Regions from separate parts of the Neptunicella sp. genome, predicted to be linked through region 4. Evidence: predicted binding sites of a transcription regulator. Region 4 holds the regulator's gene; each other region holds the start of a gene.
What was found. The regulator sigma-54, encoded in region 4, starts transcription at its own class of promoters, with help from an activator protein. The targets are predictions, from matches to a motif close to GTTGGCACGNNNNTNGNNT.
Positions count from the first base shown of each region.

Region 1 (4,328 bases), on a different contig from region 4:
TTTCCTCACTACGAGATTTTATGATTTCATCAAGACCATCAATTCGCTCATCATCAATAGGAGCCACAGTAGATAAATCTGCGACTTCAATATCCATCAAGTCTTCTTCGTCTAATAGCTTACTGATACTAATATCTTCGCTATCTTCTGGCTCTTCTTCATCTTCTTCGTCAGGCTCACCAAGAAGTTGTAATTCTGCTGAATCGGGTTCCGGCTCGGGTTCAGACAGCTCGATTGCATCCTCATCCACTTGATCAAGCAGCTCATCTTCATCCTCTATTGAACTGTCTTGGGGTTCATCATCTTCAGAATCAAATAAATCATCCAAGTCTCCTTTCTGTAATATTTCTTCACCTAAATCAGTATCATAGTCTGATTCAGCGTCAGCCTTGGCGGGTTCTTGTATATCAACATCAACAATAGGTTCATCATCTAACTCATCCAGATCATCTAATGCTTCATCGAGCAAGTCATCAGTTAGATCTTCGAAGTTATCCAATTCATCTTCGGTCAATTCATCATCTTGTGCCAGATCACCTAATAATTCATCGTCCAAGCTATCATCAAGTAAATCATCACCGAACAAATCTTCGTCGGTCATCTCGCCAGATAATTCATCACTTAATGCGTCCGACAAATCGTCCTGCTCAAGTTGTGGCTCAGGATCCGCTGGCGGAGTAATGACGGGGGCCTGCTGTTCAGGTGTGGCGGGAAGAGCATCATTTTGACGACGTTTAAGCCAATATGCCAAGCCCCCCAAGAGCAATAATACCGGTATAGTTGAACCAACAATCAACCATACTGGACTGGAAAAAACAGAGGCTTTTTCCGCCTCTTCGAGCATTTTTTGCTTTTGCTGCTCCTGACGGGAAATATTGACTAATTCATTTTGTAATGTCAGCAATTTGTCCATTTGTTGCTGCACTTCGCCTTCTTCACCAATACGCGAACGCAATTGGTCAATTTCGGCATTAACCGCATCTAAACGCTGATAAATTTTATTATTCTCATCAATTAACGACTGTACACCATTAATTGATTGGGCAAATTGATCTCGTAACGCCTGAAATTGACGAGTCTGTTGTTCATCTATCGCCGATAATTTGTTTTCTAATACCTGTTTGGTTTCGGCCAATTCATTGCTTTTAGCGGCGCTTTGTCCTTGCCTACCTTGTCCACTCGATTGTCCCTGCCAGCGTTCATTGTCCTGCAATGTTTTGCGTTCAGCACTTCTAACATCAATCTGTGCTGCATATTCTGCGGTGGGTAATCTCAGTATCGAGCCGTCGATCATGTTATTAATATTGCTATCATCGAAAGCTTGAGGATTAAGTTGATAAATCGCCAACATCACTTGATACATCGACAACTGATTATTTTGACGATGACGACTGGCAATTTGCCATAAGGTATCTTTACTGGTGATCGGGCCATAAGTTTGCCCGGAAAATTCACGAATAGTGTTTTTAGGACCTTTAATCAGTACCTGTTCGGCGGCTATGACGGTATGCACAGAACAGCACAAACCGAAAACTCCAAGCATGAAAAATAGATGTCTCAATCTCATAGACTATCCTTGCCGCCCCTAAAATTATTATTAATACTATGAACCTGTCTGGCAACAGGTAAAGAAAAAGTTATAATATTATATTTATCAAATAGTTAAATTAAAACCAGTCAACTAGATTAATCGTTGCCAATGCTGGTTTTTTGACTATTTTACCCACACTACATCCTACCTACCGATTAACAGCAAGATGCGTTCCAAAGTTACTATAAATGTTAAATTTATACCAACTAAAAGCATACATCATCATGGTTAATTATTGCTGATAATAAATTGATAAATTATTTAGCGTCTGGGTAGGTTATCGGTTGTTTGGCGAGAATATTGATAGGGGCAATTAATTGCCCCTTATCTTAGATGAAAAACGATTAAAGATATTCGGCAATTAAATGCTCTGCAATTTGAATACTGTTAGTTGCGGCACCTTTACGAACGTTATCTGCAACAACCCACATATTAATACCATTAGGATGGGAAATATCTTGGCGAACCCGTCCCACAAACACATCATCTTTACCGCTGGCATTACCGACTTGGGTGGGAAATTCTTCCCTTTCGGCCATTAACGTTACACCTGGGGCGTTAGCTAACAAGGCTTTTACCTGCTCAGCATCAATAGGTTGACGAGTCTCAATATGAATCGCTTCACCATGTCCAAAAAATACCGGTACGCGAACCGCAGTAGGATTAACTAAAATGCTGTCATCTCCCATAATTTTGTGCGTTTCCCAGACCATTTTCATTTCTTCTTTGGTGTAATCATTATCCTGAAACACGTCAATTTGCGGAATGGCATTAAAGGCAATCTGGCGGCTAAACGCTTCTACTTTGGCTTCGCGACCACTTAACAATGCTGAACATTGTTGAGCTAATTCTTCAATAGCAGTGCGTCCTGCGCCCGAAACGGACTGATAGGTGGCTACATTAATACGGGCAATACCAACAGCGTCTTGAATCGGCTTTAACGCAACAAGCATTTGAATAGTTGAACAATTCGGATTAGCAATAATATTGCGATTGCGGAAATCAGCAATCGCGTGCGCATTCACCTCAGGTACCACTAATGGAATGTCAGGTTCATAACGATAGTGAGAGGTGTTGTCGATCACCACACACCCGGCTTCAGCGGCTAACGGTGCATATTTGGCAGAAGTGCTGCCACCGGCGGAAAAAAAGCCAATTTGGGTTTGTGACCAATCAAAGGTCTCTGCATCCAATACCGTAATATCCTTACCTTTGAATTTTACCTTACCACCGGCTGAACGAGCACTGGCTAAAGGGTAAAGTGTTTTTACCGGAAAATTCCGCTGTTCGAGAATTTCGATAATATTCTGGCCAACCAGACCGGTTGCGCCCAATACCGCAACATCAAAGGCTTGTGACATTCTATTCTTTCTCCAAGATAAAAATTAAAAATATAATTTGTATTATACAGGCTTAAACCCTAACTGATAGATTGCCTGTGAAAGTGGACAATTTCCAGCGCTAACCTGCAGCGCAGCAAACTCTCTTCTTATAGCATAGTTTTTTCGGATATATTCAAACTGTCCCGGCTGCTCGATACTGGTTCTAAATAGCTGATCATCCAATGATACATCATAGACTTGCTTAACCAATGCGTATAAATCTTGCCAGGTAACGTTTTGTTGACCTAATTCAATGACTGACACATCAGGCGCAGGCAAATAATCATTTAAATGATGCTTAACAGGTTTATTCAGCAGTGCTGCGGCAGCCTGATATACCATTTCGGTGCCATTCGATTTGCCTTCTACACTGTGTCCTGCTATATGCGCTGTTGCCAGTTGCGTATAAGGAACCAGCGCAATATTGATATCCGGTTCATTTTCCCATACATCCAACACAACATGCAGCTTACGGTTTTGTTCGAACAGTTTTAATAACGCCTGATTATCGACGATTTCCCCACGACAGGCATTAATCAGTAATTGTTGCTCGCTTAACTGGGTTAGTCGATTATATTCAAACAGATGCTCTGTTGGATAAGGACCGTCTTTGATCAACGGTACATGCAAGCTAATGACATCACATTGCATGATCTCGTCCATTTCCACAAAATGGCGAGGATCGCCCTGCTGTTGCTTAGGCGGATCGCATAACAAATAACGCATTCCCAATGCATCCAGCTTTTTAGACAGGGCACTTCCCGCTTGTCCGGCACCGACAATTCCCACCGTTTTATCAGGCAAGGTCCAGCCCAGACGTTCAGCCATAACGCACAACACACTGACCACATATTCTGCCACCGAGATGGAGTTACAACCTGCTGCTGAATACCAGGGAATATTTCGCTGTGCTAAATAATCAATATCCAGATGATTAAATCCCGCCGTCGCCGTAGCGACAAACTTTAAATTATGACATCCGCCAATTAGTGATTGATTAACCTTGGTGGTAGAGCGCACAAACAATAATTCCGCATCGACAATATCTTCAGGCTTAACGGTTTTACCGGAAAACGACTGGCAATCTCCCCAGTCAGCAAAAAACGCCTCGGCATAAGGCATCGAATCTTCGTAGTATATTTTCATGGTCAGATAAAGCTCATGATTTAAAATTTGGCCAAAGATAATTTCGGCTTTCGGATGTGGGCGGAACCTACCCTGATGGAGAGAAACACACCAGCTTTTTAACCGGTTCGATTAAAAAGCTGGTGAATGATATGGATTATCCTTGATATTTACTCATCACCAAGGTGGCATTGGTCCCGCCAAAGCCGAAACTGTTAGACATTACCGTA
Region 1 covers NZ_JBLWWF010000002.1:110,662-114,989, forward strand. The annotation lists gene ACTD55_RS01920 (FimV/HubP family polar landmark protein) at 1-1,567, opposite strand, end outside; gene ACTD55_RS01925 (aspartate-semialdehyde dehydrogenase) at 1,936-2,952, opposite strand; gene ACTD55_RS01930 (4-phosphoerythronate dehydrogenase) at 2,995-4,119, opposite strand; gene fabB (beta-ketoacyl-ACP synthase I) at 4,256-4,328, opposite strand, start outside.
Region 1: a site for sigma-54 is predicted at 1,751-1,769, ahead of ACTD55_RS01920 (FimV/HubP family polar landmark protein). Genes of this name have one in related genera too.

Region 2 (4,328 bases), on a different contig from region 4:
CCATCCATGAATTAGCAATCATCAGTGCGGCAAAATCATCATCAGCACGCGTAATAGGCAGCGGTGCGCCGGTGAATATGGCAGAGCCAAAAGCGCCGTCTTTGGCGATTATTTCGACTTCAATACCATCGGCATGATTAGCTTTGGATGGTGTGGCTGGAGTAAAGGGTGAATCAGACAACTGATTCAAATCGCTTTTTAACTTGTTAAGCAAGTGGTCATTGTAATTGCCCGCAATACCTAAAGACACGTTGTGACGAGTAAACGCCTGTTGATAAAACGTTTTGATCTTGTCGAGGCTGATACGTTTTACCGATGCAGACGTACCCTGTAATAAATGTTGCATATTACCACCACGGAATAACTGATCTTCCAGAGCAAACTTACTGTAGTCCTCATCAGAAGATGCCCGTACCACTTGATCCACATAGTTTTGCTGGGCCTTCATTACCCGCTCGAAATCGGCTTGGGTAAAATCCGGTGCCAGTAATACGTTTTTAACAATGGGATAGAACTGATCTACAAACTCGGTAGGTACCTGAAAAGTAAAGGTCACCACTTGTTTATCGACGTTGACGCCATAACTTGCCGCCCAGGGAAACATTTTATCCTGAATATCGGCATAGCTCATGCCACCTGCGCCACCTTGTGCCATCAGTGAAGCGGTGGCATAAGTTAAACCGGCTAAATCGGCGGGATCCGATACGGAACCGTTATTAAAACGGACTTTGATGACGACTTTATTGGATTTATCCTGCTTGAGTTCTACCACATCCAAGGCTTGTGCCTGAATAGTAAATAACAGGCTTAAGACGACAATGGTATTTTTTAGTATAGATCTCATTGCAATGCTCCTTGTGCGTCGTCAGTGATAGTCGCTATGGTTAACCGGGCCGGATCGAAGTATTTATTCGCCACCATTTTGATATCGTTTACTGTGACTTGATCATACAGGGCGTATAGCTTATTGATGGACTCGGGATCGCCGGTTAACTGAATATAATGGCTCAAGGATTCCGCAATCGCACTGGGTGTATCAATACTCATGGCAAAGCCATATTTAAGATTAGATTTGGTGCGCTGTAATTTGGCGCTATCCACACCTTGCTCTTGCACTTTAGCAATGGCTTTTTCGATTTCAGCTTTGACATAGGGCATGTCGGCCTTGTTGACCATGGATACCTGAATGGTAAACAAGTTTGGATCGCGGCTATCCTGTGCTCCACCTCCAATAAAACGCACTTTTTGCTCGTCAATCACCAGTTTTTTATAGAGATCCGATGTTGGCGAAAACACCATTGACGACAAGACGTCCAGCGCGGGCATATCAATTTTACTGTCACTAAATGCCGGTCCTTTATAGCTCATGCTGAAGTAGGGCGGGATCGAACCGTTTTGTAAATGGGTATAACGGGTTTCGGTTTGCTCAGGTTCAGTAGGAATTTTTGCCACATAATTGCCACGTTGCCACTGGCCAAAATATTTTTCGGCTAATTCATTAACCTGCTTTGCGGTAACGTCACCCACCACCAGAATGGTGTTGTATTCAGGGCGGTAATAGCGGTCAAAAAAGGTTTTGGAATATTCATACTGATTGGGCATATCCACTATATCGTTGAAATAGCCCATCGTGGTGTGTGAATAGGTATGGGTAGTAAAGGCGGTTTCCGCTAGTTTCTCATTAATTTGACTGTATGGACTGGCAAAGTTTTTGGTGTATTCACCTTTGACCGCACCCGCTTCGGTTTTAAATTCATGCTCGGAGTATTTCAAATGTTGAAAACGATCGGCTTCGAGTTCAAACATCAGCTCTAATTTATTCGCATTACCGGTCATATGGTATTGGGTGCGATCCTGAGTGGTATTGGCATTGGCCGCGGCACCTGTTGACTTGAGTGCGGCACTATAAGCTTCTTTGGGGTATTTATCGGTACCACGAAACATCATGTGTTCAAAAAAGTGGGCGAATCCGGTTACACCCGGTTCCACTTCATTGCGAGCACCAACGCGGGTAATAATATAAAAAGCGGCCAGTCCGGGAGAGTCAAATGGCACAGTGACGACGTTGAGACCATTATCCAATTTATGTTGATAAATTGGATAAGGCAGAATTTTACTGCTGTCGGTTGCCGTTGTATCAGGTTTCATGCTGGTGCTACAAGCACTGAGCACTAATCCTAATGCAAAGGCGACGATAAATTTTTTCATTATTAACATTCCTGATAAGTCATTCGAAATAGAGTAAGCGATACCAGTCTGGCTTAAAATAAATCAGAATTAAAGATAGGGTCAGGAAATAGAATGTAACGGAAATTGTAAACTTGTGATGCTGAAGCAGATACCGCCTTTAGACGGTATCTGTAATCAAATGGGCTGGTTATGCCGCCACTGGGTTACGTAAACCGCCTTTCTTGTCTTCTTGGTAACCCGTTGTGCCTTTAATAATCGGGGCTTTAGGGGTTTTATAACGCAAAGGGGCTAATTTTGCGTCAATACATTCGCGAATATCTTGAGGTTTATAACCGGATTTTACTTTTATACGCAGATGTGGAATTTTAGCCGCGTCCAGTGAACTGCTAACAAACCAATCACGTTGGGTTTTATAACCTTCTTTTCCATTAGGGTGGACTAAGTCGATCGCCACGACCGGACTTAAATCGTTTTTGTCACACAATACAAAGTCGAGTTGTTTGGTGTTAGCCCGGAGTAATGCGGTTTGTGAGGTTTTTTTGTCGGTGCCGTGTCTAATCGACAAAATATCGGCCAGTTTCACTCGGCAGATAATCCGATATTGATTACCTACTGCTACATCCAGCAAGGTTAAAAAGTTACGCTCTACCGGTGTAAACAAATTGGTTTTCTTGTGAAACGGAAAGGCCAGTCCGGTATCATTAAGCTTGATTGCAACGACCGCTACAACAATGAGCATGATCATCAGCACAATTGCCAGTTCCATAAAATATCCTCTTCAATAGACCTACGTCAGATTTTTGACCACGGGGATCAGTTGAAGAAAATAATGCAAAGAAGGTGCCAGCCTCTAGATAATTGACGTTTGATGAATTAGGAAGATGATTTAACTAATATATCTACTTGGGTTCCTTGCCCATCGGCAGATAGCACCACCACTTTTTGGCCCTGGTCAAACTGCAGTACACGTCGACCTTTCAAGGTTTCGTCATTATCCGGTGTCCCTAGCTGTTGTAGATAAAAATCAGCCGCTTGCTGTATATCACTGTTGGCGTGATAACTTAAACTGGCGGGTAACTTATCATCAAAACTCTGGCAAAAACGTGCCTCCGGATAAAGCGGCGTTTGATGGAAATCGGCGGGACAATTTGTTGTAGCATGTCCAGCCATGCTGACCAGCAATCCGGCAAGGAGTAGGCTGTTTTTCATGCGTAAAACCTCAGTTGATAGTGATGATTAACATCGAATTAGAGCTTAACTATAGTGGTCTGGCATGATTGCGGCAATAGTAAAGCAAGGCTAACAGGTATATTGCTGGGTTATTGGGTATATCGAAGTAGGGTAGGAGTCGGTAGAATAATTAAAGATTGATAAAAGGAGTCGTGAATGGGCAAGAAAATCGGTTTGGCATTGGGCAGTGGTGCCGCACGTGGTTGGGCACATATTGGCATTATCGAAGCCCTGCAGGAGCTGGGGATTGAATTTGATATTGTTGCCGGTTGTTCAATTGGAGCCTATGTAGGATCTGCGTTTGCCAATAATAAGCTGCCGGAATTGAAAGAGTGGGTCAGCAGTTTTACCGAATGGCAAGTGGCAGGATTACTAGGAGTCGGATTCAAACGCGGTGGACTGATTTCCGGTGAGAAAGTGTTTACTAAATTAGCCGAAGATTTTGTACCTCAGGATATTAGCCAGTTACATAAAAAATTTGGCGCAGTGGCTACGGATTTGTACCGTGCACGTGAAGTCTCTTTTACCGACGGTGACGTGGTTGATGCGGTGCGGGCGTCTTGTTCGATCCCGGCAATTTTCCCCGCGCATTGGTATCGCGGAACCTGGTTGGTCGATGGCGCGGTGGTGAATCCGGTACCGGTATCACTTTGCCGTCATATGGGGGCGGATATTGTGATAGCGGTAAATTTAAACTCCAATTTTTACTCTGCCTATGAAGATCAGTTAGAAGAAGATCAAAAATCCAGTGAAGATCAATTTTCCAATTTTTTAAGTAAGAGTAAAAGTGTGGTTGCCCAGTGGTGGGGGGATGAAAGCCGCCAAAATGAAGTGGATGATGAAGATGGAAGCGACGGAAACCCGTCTCTTGGGCAACGTCGTCCGAAAAAGTCACCAACCATGATTGG
Region 2 covers NZ_JBLWWF010000020.1:15,940-20,267, reverse strand. The annotation lists gene ACTD55_RS15255 (M16 family metallopeptidase) at 1-844, opposite strand, end outside; partial or broken gene ACTD55_RS15250 (M16 family metallopeptidase) at 841-1,569, opposite strand; partial or broken gene ACTD55_RS15245 (M16 family metallopeptidase) at 1,639-2,148, opposite strand; gene ACTD55_RS15240 (DUF2726 domain-containing protein) at 2,378-2,956, opposite strand; gene ACTD55_RS15235 (hypothetical protein) at 3,064-3,399, opposite strand; gene rssA (patatin-like phospholipase RssA) at 3,577-4,328, shown strand, end outside.
Region 2: a site for sigma-54 is predicted at 3,020-3,038, ahead of ACTD55_RS15240 (DUF2726 domain-containing protein). Genes of this name have one in related genera too.

Region 3 (4,328 bases), on a different contig from region 4:
ACTTAATGCTAAAGCTGCTGCGGAAAAAATTGCCTTATTCATAATTACCTCTACCTCTACATCAACATCAACTTCTACATCAACATTAATATCTAAAATTAAAAAGACTCGTTTAGTTTATCCGTTAAACTCGTTATGAGCCTTACGAACTACCTTAGTTGAAGCAAGCATTGGGCCAACTTTTCAATTAAGTGTAACATGTTGTTTTACATGTATTTTTTAAACTTTGAATTTATATTAATCGCAACTGGCGACATTCACTGTAAAATTTACTGACACCCTAGTTCGGGTAAATGATGCGGGATCTAATTGTTCTGAACGAATTTGCAGCATGAGCATGCCCAACAATGCTCCAGGTGACTCATGTAGAAAACCTGCTTTCAATATACTCGGGTTAAAATTCGCTCCTCAAAGCACAAAGCAGCGGTTTGTGAATATGCTAGATTACCTGTATCCAACCAAAGCCCGAATGTAAATTTCATTTAGCAAGACAATCGCCTCGTCTAGCTAGCACATTTGAAAGTAAGCCCACGTAGAAACGAAAAAACCGCCAGAAGTAACTTCTGGCGGTTCTCAATCAATTATATAAAGGTTTATTGACTTATTTCTGGCGTCTGCGAGAAGCACCAGCTAAACCTAACAGACCTAAACCTAAAATCGCAATTGAAGAAGGTTCTGGGATTGATGTACCACGGAAATCAGCGGTACCAAACAACTCTAGACCATCAGGAGTTGGACCTGCAGGGATCGGTTGGAAACTGGTACTAAATACCCAATCTGCTCCATCAGTTTGTGTATCTGTATCAAAGTTAGCCATTGCGGCGCCGCCAACAACATCAAGCAGCCCACCACCTAAACCAGCATCAGTACCACCACCGTATGTACTCAATGTCGCATCAATACTGGTCATAATACCATGAATACCGCTAAGCGTTTCATGGGCAGTCAAAGATAACCATGGCGCACCACCATCAACAGCAGTACTTTTATCTCCGGGATCATAAGCAGTAGCAGAATCCACATAGAAATTAACCCAGCCACCGGTAAAACCAATCCGAGCACCACCACCATCAGGAATGAAACTGGCGACAGTAAAACCACCGAATTCATAAGTAAGCTCGCAACCGCTAGGACAAAATGCAGATTCGTTAGTACCATTGATACCGGTAACCAAACCAAAGCCATTCAATGTATCTACAACATCATCGGCAGTCATAAACACACCATCAGGACCTGGATCCAGCAAATCTTCAATCAAATTGGAATTTGATGTGAAGTCAAAGAAACTATCTGGATCCCAGACTACACCACCAACATTTACGGCTAGTGCACTTGTTGATAGGCCAAGAGCCGCTGCACCACCAATTAAAGTTTTCTTGATATTCATAATTGTATCCTTTGTATCATTTCATAACTTAAATTATGTACTGTCAGCTCTAAGCTTTTTAACAACGACAACTACACTGAAAAGCTGTACCGACAGTAATAATGCAAAAGAAAAGCCAACCCGCTTAACGAAAAGTTATCATTTTGAAAAATAAGAATAATTTGTAAAAACACTATGATATTTATCTAATAAAGAACATGGGATGTGTAAAATATATTGACACTAGTTTTTTAAGAAGGATTTCATGTTTCTGCGATCGGTCCTTGGCGGTTGACCACTGTGTTTACCAACTCTCAAAAACATCACCCCCGCACCTAATCCAGCAGTTACATGCTGCATTTCCTGCTCCACTGTATTAATGATATCCATTAAAGGCGGGCTTAGATCCGGTTTTGCTAATGAAAGTACACCTGGCGCCGCATATAGCTGTACCGACAGCTTCATTTCGGTACACTTGAGCCAAACTCGCTGTAATTGCCTACCAGTATTAACAATGCCTTTACGAGATACGTCCGAAGCAGTCAATAATAATAAGGCGGGGGATTGTTTAATTGGGTTAACGACGGATTTTTTAGCAATTTGACCACTAGCACCAAGCTTATTCAGCCAGTTCATTACTTTCCAACTACTCATCCACTCAAATCCTTTAGATTCAAATTTGCTGATACCCAACACGTCCAAATTCATACCTGAATCGACTTTTTCTCTAGTAAATGAAACTGTGTTGAATAATTCCTGATGCAGTTGATCAGACTCAAACCTAACTTTTTCAGCTTTATATATTGTTGGAATAATGTCATCTATCTTATTTTTTTGATTAAACCCCAACAACTGGCAGTCAGATTCATTGATCACCGATTGAATATCCTTAATCATTTGATCAGAAACTTCGCCCTCAAATGGAAAGCGCCTGTCAGTGCAACGCAACGGAATTTGCTGTGCCAGAGTGGATTCTTTAGTGAGGTGAACATCATTTGAACTCTCAAAACTAATTTGAGCCACAAAGTAGTGATCAGCATCATTTTCAGGAAATAACGTAACAGATGATTGTAAACCTAAAGAAATTCCTTCCAATACGACTGATTCAATTACCGCTCCCATTGCCAGGTCAGATAACACAAATGTATTGTCGGTAGCTTGACCGCTTAGCAATGGATCGAGAAAAAGCTGTAATATATTATTGCTCAGCCATTTAAATTTGAATGGTTGTGAATTATCTGCTGATGGCGCATGGATAGCAGCTTGAATCAGCCTGGTTTGCAATTCTTCATTCATATATTTGCCATGTTTTAGTAGTAAGTTAGGCTAGGTTATATTTATCAGGGTATGAGTGTGAAATCGGTTTAAATGCCAAATGCTATTTTGGCTTGATTCAACTTTGCCTGAAAATCCGGGTTTTTATGTCCATCTTTTATACAGGTAATTTCCATTTTATTTAAATAGGGATCCCAATGCATGCCTTGAGGAACGCAAACTAAATCACCTCGGCCCAATAAAATTTTAACCGCATATGATGCGGCGACACCTGCACTCATAGTGCAGCCGATAATAGTTGAAGGGCCTTTTTTGGCATTTAAGTCTAAACGGGTTGGATCAACCAAATACTGCGATTGCAAACTAGCGGGCGCTAAACCTAAATAGAAACGCAAATATTGTTCCGTTTCTGAAGCTCCTTCCATCCCAAAGTATTCTTCAAACGTCATCTGTCCAGGCATAAAGCATAAAAACGCCGTCCCCATCCCCAATGGAGCAGCGGTAATGGCAGGAATATTTTTTAATGCGCAAAGTTCAAATACCTTACGACGAGCTGCAATAGCAAAAAAATCCAAACTATCAATGTAGAGGTCGACACCTTCTAAAAAGGCTTCTGCATTTTGGTCATTAATCCCATCGGGGAATTCATTAATCTCAACTTGTGGATTAACATCCTGCAGCATTTCTTCGACAACATTTAATTTTGGCCTACCAATTGTGGACATCGTCGCGCCAATTTGCCGATTAAAATTTTCGATTCCATACTCATCAAAATCGGACAAATTAAATTTCCCCACACCCAATCGAGCCATAGTTAGTGTATGGATACCACCAACGCCACCACAGCCGGCAAGAGCAACTCGTTTAGTACCTAAAAAATGTTGTTCCTGCTGTGTAAACCAGCCAATATTGCGAGAAAATGCATCATCATAATCAAACGTTGCCATCAGTTACTCACCTTGCACCAGATAAGGATGCAGTTTAATTTGTTTAATTAGCTGTTCTTCTAATGATTGATAAAGCTCAAGCATTTCGACATTAAATTTGGACTCAAAATTTTCCCTTGGTAAACAAAACAACGCACGAATACCATGGTAATCTTTCTCTTCACCTATTTGTTCAAAAAACAATCCCACTCTTTCAAGCCTTTTTTTCAAACGCGGCTCCACCACGACAAACATGGTTTCGTGATTACACATTTTGGCAAAAGATATAACGCTTAGATAAAGCCCAATTGCAATATTTGGAAAGTTACGTCGCTCCTCCTCAGAAAAAGCCCCGTCACCCACTAACTCATTCACAATAAAAGGCTGCTTTTTTTCACCCGCCCTGCGTCTAAAGTCTTCTGGTACAGCTAATCGCGATACTTCGCCATAAGCCCCTCTATTATAGTCACAGGGCAATTTTACTTCGGGTAACAGCGAGTCTATAAAATGATTTTCGAAGGGCAATTTGCTTTCTGGTGCATTGGGAGGGGGGATAATTAGCCTGACCGTTCCCGCATAAGCACCTGTTCTCTTATGTTTAAGCAGCAATGAATAGGCATAGCGGTCATATTCATCGGTTTCAAAGCCATCCTCAGACACAGGCTCCCATCCCAATTCCTCGGCATAAACATGATGTCTTATTTGATAACCCTTCTCTTTTAAGTCTGCCGTACCAGCAAAAATAATTTCGAAGTATTGGT
Region 3 covers NZ_JBLWWF010000005.1:223,308-227,635, forward strand. The annotation lists gene ACTD55_RS05995 (PEP-CTERM sorting domain-containing protein) at 1-42, opposite strand, end outside; gene ACTD55_RS06000 (PEP-CTERM sorting domain-containing protein) at 602-1,387, opposite strand; gene ACTD55_RS06005 (hypothetical protein) at 1,610-2,662, opposite strand; gene ACTD55_RS06010 (ThiF family adenylyltransferase) at 2,731-3,588, opposite strand; gene ACTD55_RS06015 (PEP-CTERM/exosortase system-associated acyltransferase) at 3,592-4,328, opposite strand, start outside.
Region 3: a site for sigma-54 is predicted at 1,489-1,507, ahead of ACTD55_RS06000 (PEP-CTERM sorting domain-containing protein). Genes of this name have one in related genera too.

Region 4 (4,328 bases):
CCCCAATTACCAAGCCAATAAAATGCAAAGTACGTTGTATGATAAACAAGGTGAAATTCACCATCAGGTTTATGCAGAGCATATGGAACATTACCAGTTACTTGGCTTTACTTTATTTGAGCAACCTCAATACACCATATTTACCACGGCACAGGAGCGTCCTTGGCACGTCAGCGCGGTGGAAGGTACATTATACGATGATAATCGACTGCATTTAGAAGATAATGTGGTATTACAAAGCACCGATAAAGAAGGGTTTATTCAAACCATGAAAACCGATTTCATTGAAATTGACCTGAATAACAACACCCTCTCTTCCGATCAGTTGGTAACCATTAGTGGCAAGAACTTTGTCGTTCAAGGCACTGGTTTTACCGCTAATTTAAATAAACGAACTTTTGAGCTACTTAATCATGCTAAATCGACTTTTTCACCCAACCTTAGCCATTAAAGCGGGTTATCTGGCATTACTGCTGGTTCCCCTACATGCTTTTGCTGATAAGGCTGATTTCAAGCAGCCACTGGAAATATTATCTGAAAATAACAAAGCAGACGGCATCGAAAAATCCGGATTCTACCGTGGTAATGTACATATTACCCAAGGCAGTTTGGTGATTGATGCCGATGAGGTGGATGTGATAGCCAAAGATGGTCCTGGCAGTGAAATTTTTATTGCTCGTGGCAATCCCGCCAGCTATCAGCAAAAGTCTGATGATGGCAGTATGATTAAAGCCTTAGCCAACGAAATCAAATATACCCTGGGCGAACGGGTATTAACGCTTACCACCAATGCCGAACTGCACTTACAAAACAGTATGGTTAAGGCCGAATTTATTGAGTTCGATATGGAAAATGAACAATTTAGTGCCAACGGCAGTAACGATGACGATGGACGCACGATCACTATCTATCAACCCGGCACACAGGAAAAATAAGATGGCAACCCTTAAAGCCACCCATTTAGCCAAATCCTACAAATCCCGTCAGGTGGTAACCGATGTGAGTTTACAAGTCTCTACTGGCCAAATTGTTGGATTATTAGGGCCAAATGGGGCAGGTAAAACGACCACCTTCTATATGATTGTCGGCTTGGTTCCTATCGATAAAGGTCAAATTTTTATTGATGATCAGGAGCTGACTTTGCAACCTATGCATGTTCGTGCCCGCAAAGGTATTGGATATTTACCGCAAGAGTCATCGATTTTTCGTAAATTGACGGTATGGCAGAACTTGATGGCGATTCTAGAAACTCGTAAAGATCTGAGTAAGGCTGAGCGCGAAGAGCATGCAGACGCCCTGTTGGATGAGTTCAACATTAATCATATTCGTAATAGTCTTGGTATGAGTTTGTCGGGTGGCGAACGGCGACGGGTAGAAATTGCCCGCGCATTATCTGCCGATCCGGAATTTATTTTGCTTGACGAACCCTTTGCGGGCGTCGATCCTATTTCTGTGACCGATATAAAGAAAATTATCAATCACCTCAAAGACCGGGGGATTGGCGTGTTAATCACCGATCACAATGTTCGTGAGACCCTTGATGTGTGCGAAACCGCCTATATCGTTAGTCATGGAGAATTAATTGCCCAAGGCAATGCCGAACAGGTGCTAAGTAATCAACAAGTAAGGGATGTATACCTGGGCGAGCAATTCAAGCTATAGTTAGCAAACAAAACATCAACCATTAGCAATGTAACAGCCTTAGCTGGTTTTTGAATTAACGGGACACGACAAGACGTAAATGAAGCCCTCATTACAATTAAAATTTAGCCAACAACTGACCATGACACCGCAGTTGCAGCAAGCCATCCGGCTGTTGCAATTGTCGACCATCGATCTTCAGCAGGAAATTCAGGAAGCCTTGGATGCCAATCCACTATTGGAAGCAGAAGATAATCAGGACTTCCCCGAAAACGAAAACAAAGATTCAGATAATGACTATGAAGCCAGTGACAGTATTGAGTCTGGTGATGCTCTAGAGAAAAATGAATTACCCGACGAATTACCTATCGATTCAACCTGGGATGAATATTACAGTGCATCCTCGGCGCCAGCCGCTCCCATTAGCGGTGGTGATGATGAACAAATTTATCAGGGTGAAACCACCGACAACATTCAAGAACATTTATTATGGCAAATGCGCCTGACCCACTTCAGTGAAACAGATATCGCGATTGCCACTGCCATTATTGATTCTATTGATGAATCCGGTTATCTCACCGTGTCTACTGAAGATATTCTGAATAGTCTCGATAATGAAGAAGTCGACATTGACGAAGTGAATTGCGTATTAAAACGGGTGCAAATGTTCGATCCTGTTGGTGTTGGATCACGAACACCGGCCGAATGTTTGATGGTACAGCTTAACCAGTTTGCCGCTGACACCCCCTGGCTAGAAGAAGCCAAACTGCTAATTACCCAATACATGGATTTACTGGCCAGTAAGGATTATCGCACTCTGATGCGCAAGGCGCGCCTAAATGAAGAACAACTGCGGGAAACCATACGATTAATTCAGACCCTTAATCCACGTCCCGGCAATGCCTTAATTACCACTGAGCCAGAATATGTGATACCGGACGTATCGGTGATGAAAAAGAATGGCCGCTGGGTTGTCGAACTGAATCCCGATAGTCTTCCCAAACTCAATATCAATCAGCAATATGCGGCCATGAGTCGCAGTGTCAAAAATACCAGCGACAGTCAGTTTATTCGCTCACACATGCAAGAAGCCAAGTGGTTTATTAAAAGTCTGCAAAGTCGCAACGAAACTCTGCTCAAAGTGTCCAACTGTATTGTGCAGCAGCAACAGGGATTTTTTGAATATGGTCCTGAAGCGATGAAACCAATGGTGTTAAATGATGTCGCAGAAATGGTGGATATGCATGAATCAACCATTTCCCGTGTCACCACACAGAAATATATGCATACCCCCAGAGGGATTTATGAACTGAAGTATTTCTTCTCCAGCCATGTCGCCACTGAAAATGGCGGTGAGTGTTCGTCCACTGCAATACGGGCATTAATTAAAAAGCTGGTTGCGGCAGAAACACAAAGTAAACCTCTGAGTGATAGTAAGATTGCGCAATTGTTGGCCGATCAAGGTATTATGGTTGCTCGGCGAACCATTGCAAAATACCGCGAATCATTAATGATTCCACCGTCTAACCAACGTAAAAGTCTGCTTTAACGGAGCAGCTTGAACGTCAAATTTAAGGAAGTCGCGATATGCAAATCAACCTGACTGGCCACCATGTCGAAATTACAGACTCACTACGTGATTACGTAGATAATAAATTTACCAAACTGGAAAGACATTTCGATCATATCAATAACGTCCATGTAATACTTAACGTCGAAAAGCTCAATCAAAAAGCCGAAGCGACGTTACATCTACATGGTGCTGAAGTCTTTGCTACCTCAGAGCGTAATGATATGTATGCAGCAATAGACAATTTAATTGACAAGCTTGATCGACAGGTGATTAAGCATAAGGAAAAAGTCAGTCGGCATTAATCCATATTAAATGACTCAGTAAAAGCAGTAATAATTAATGGAAATTAAAAATATACTCACTCCCGGCTGCACAGTTTGTGCAGCCGAAGATTCCAGTAAAAAACGTATTTTGGAAACCATCAGCAATATTGCTCACCAAGCATTGCCGCAATTGAGTTCGGATCAAATACTCGAAAGTCTGTTATCCCGAGAGAAAATGGGCAGTACCGGTATTGGTAATGGCATTGCCCTGCCCCATGGGCGACTGGCTGAACTGGATAAAGTACTGGGAATTTTAGTTACTTGCCAAACACCAATTAGCTTTGATGCAATTGATAACAAACCGGTGGATATATTCTTTGCTCTACTGGTACCCGCGGATCAAGCTCAAGGACATTTACAAACGTTGGCTACCATCGCCGGTAAATTAAGCGATAAAGATATTCTCAAACAAATACGTCAGGCCGAAAGCAATCATGAACTTTATGAGGCGATAATATGAAGCTGATGATTATCAGCGGACGTTCAGGCTCGGGAAAATCTATTGCGTTAAGGGTATTGGAAGATCTCGGCTATTACTGTGTTGATAATCTGCCGGTTAACTTACTCCCCACCCTGACTCACACCGTGGTGGATGAATATGATCAGGTCGCAGTCAGTATTGATGTGCGTAACCTACCCAAAGATCCCGATGAATTAGTCGAAATTCTCAATTATCTGCCCGATAGCTGGGATATGAATATTGTCTATCTGGATGCCAGTGACGATGTATTAATTAAACGCTTTAGCGAAACTCGTCGTTTACATCCCTTATCCCGACATAATAAATCCCT
Region 4 covers NZ_JBLWWF010000001.1:8,754-13,081, reverse strand. The annotation lists gene lptC (LPS export ABC transporter periplasmic protein LptC) at 1-451, shown strand, start outside; gene lptA (lipopolysaccharide transport periplasmic protein LptA) at 414-935, shown strand; gene lptB (LPS export ABC transporter ATP-binding protein) at 937-1,662, shown strand; gene ACTD55_RS00065 (RNA polymerase factor sigma-54) at 1,742-3,190, shown strand; gene hpf (ribosome hibernation promoting factor) at 3,229-3,516, shown strand; gene ptsN (PTS IIA-like nitrogen regulatory protein PtsN) at 3,554-3,997, shown strand; gene rapZ (RNase adapter RapZ) at 3,994-4,328, shown strand, end outside.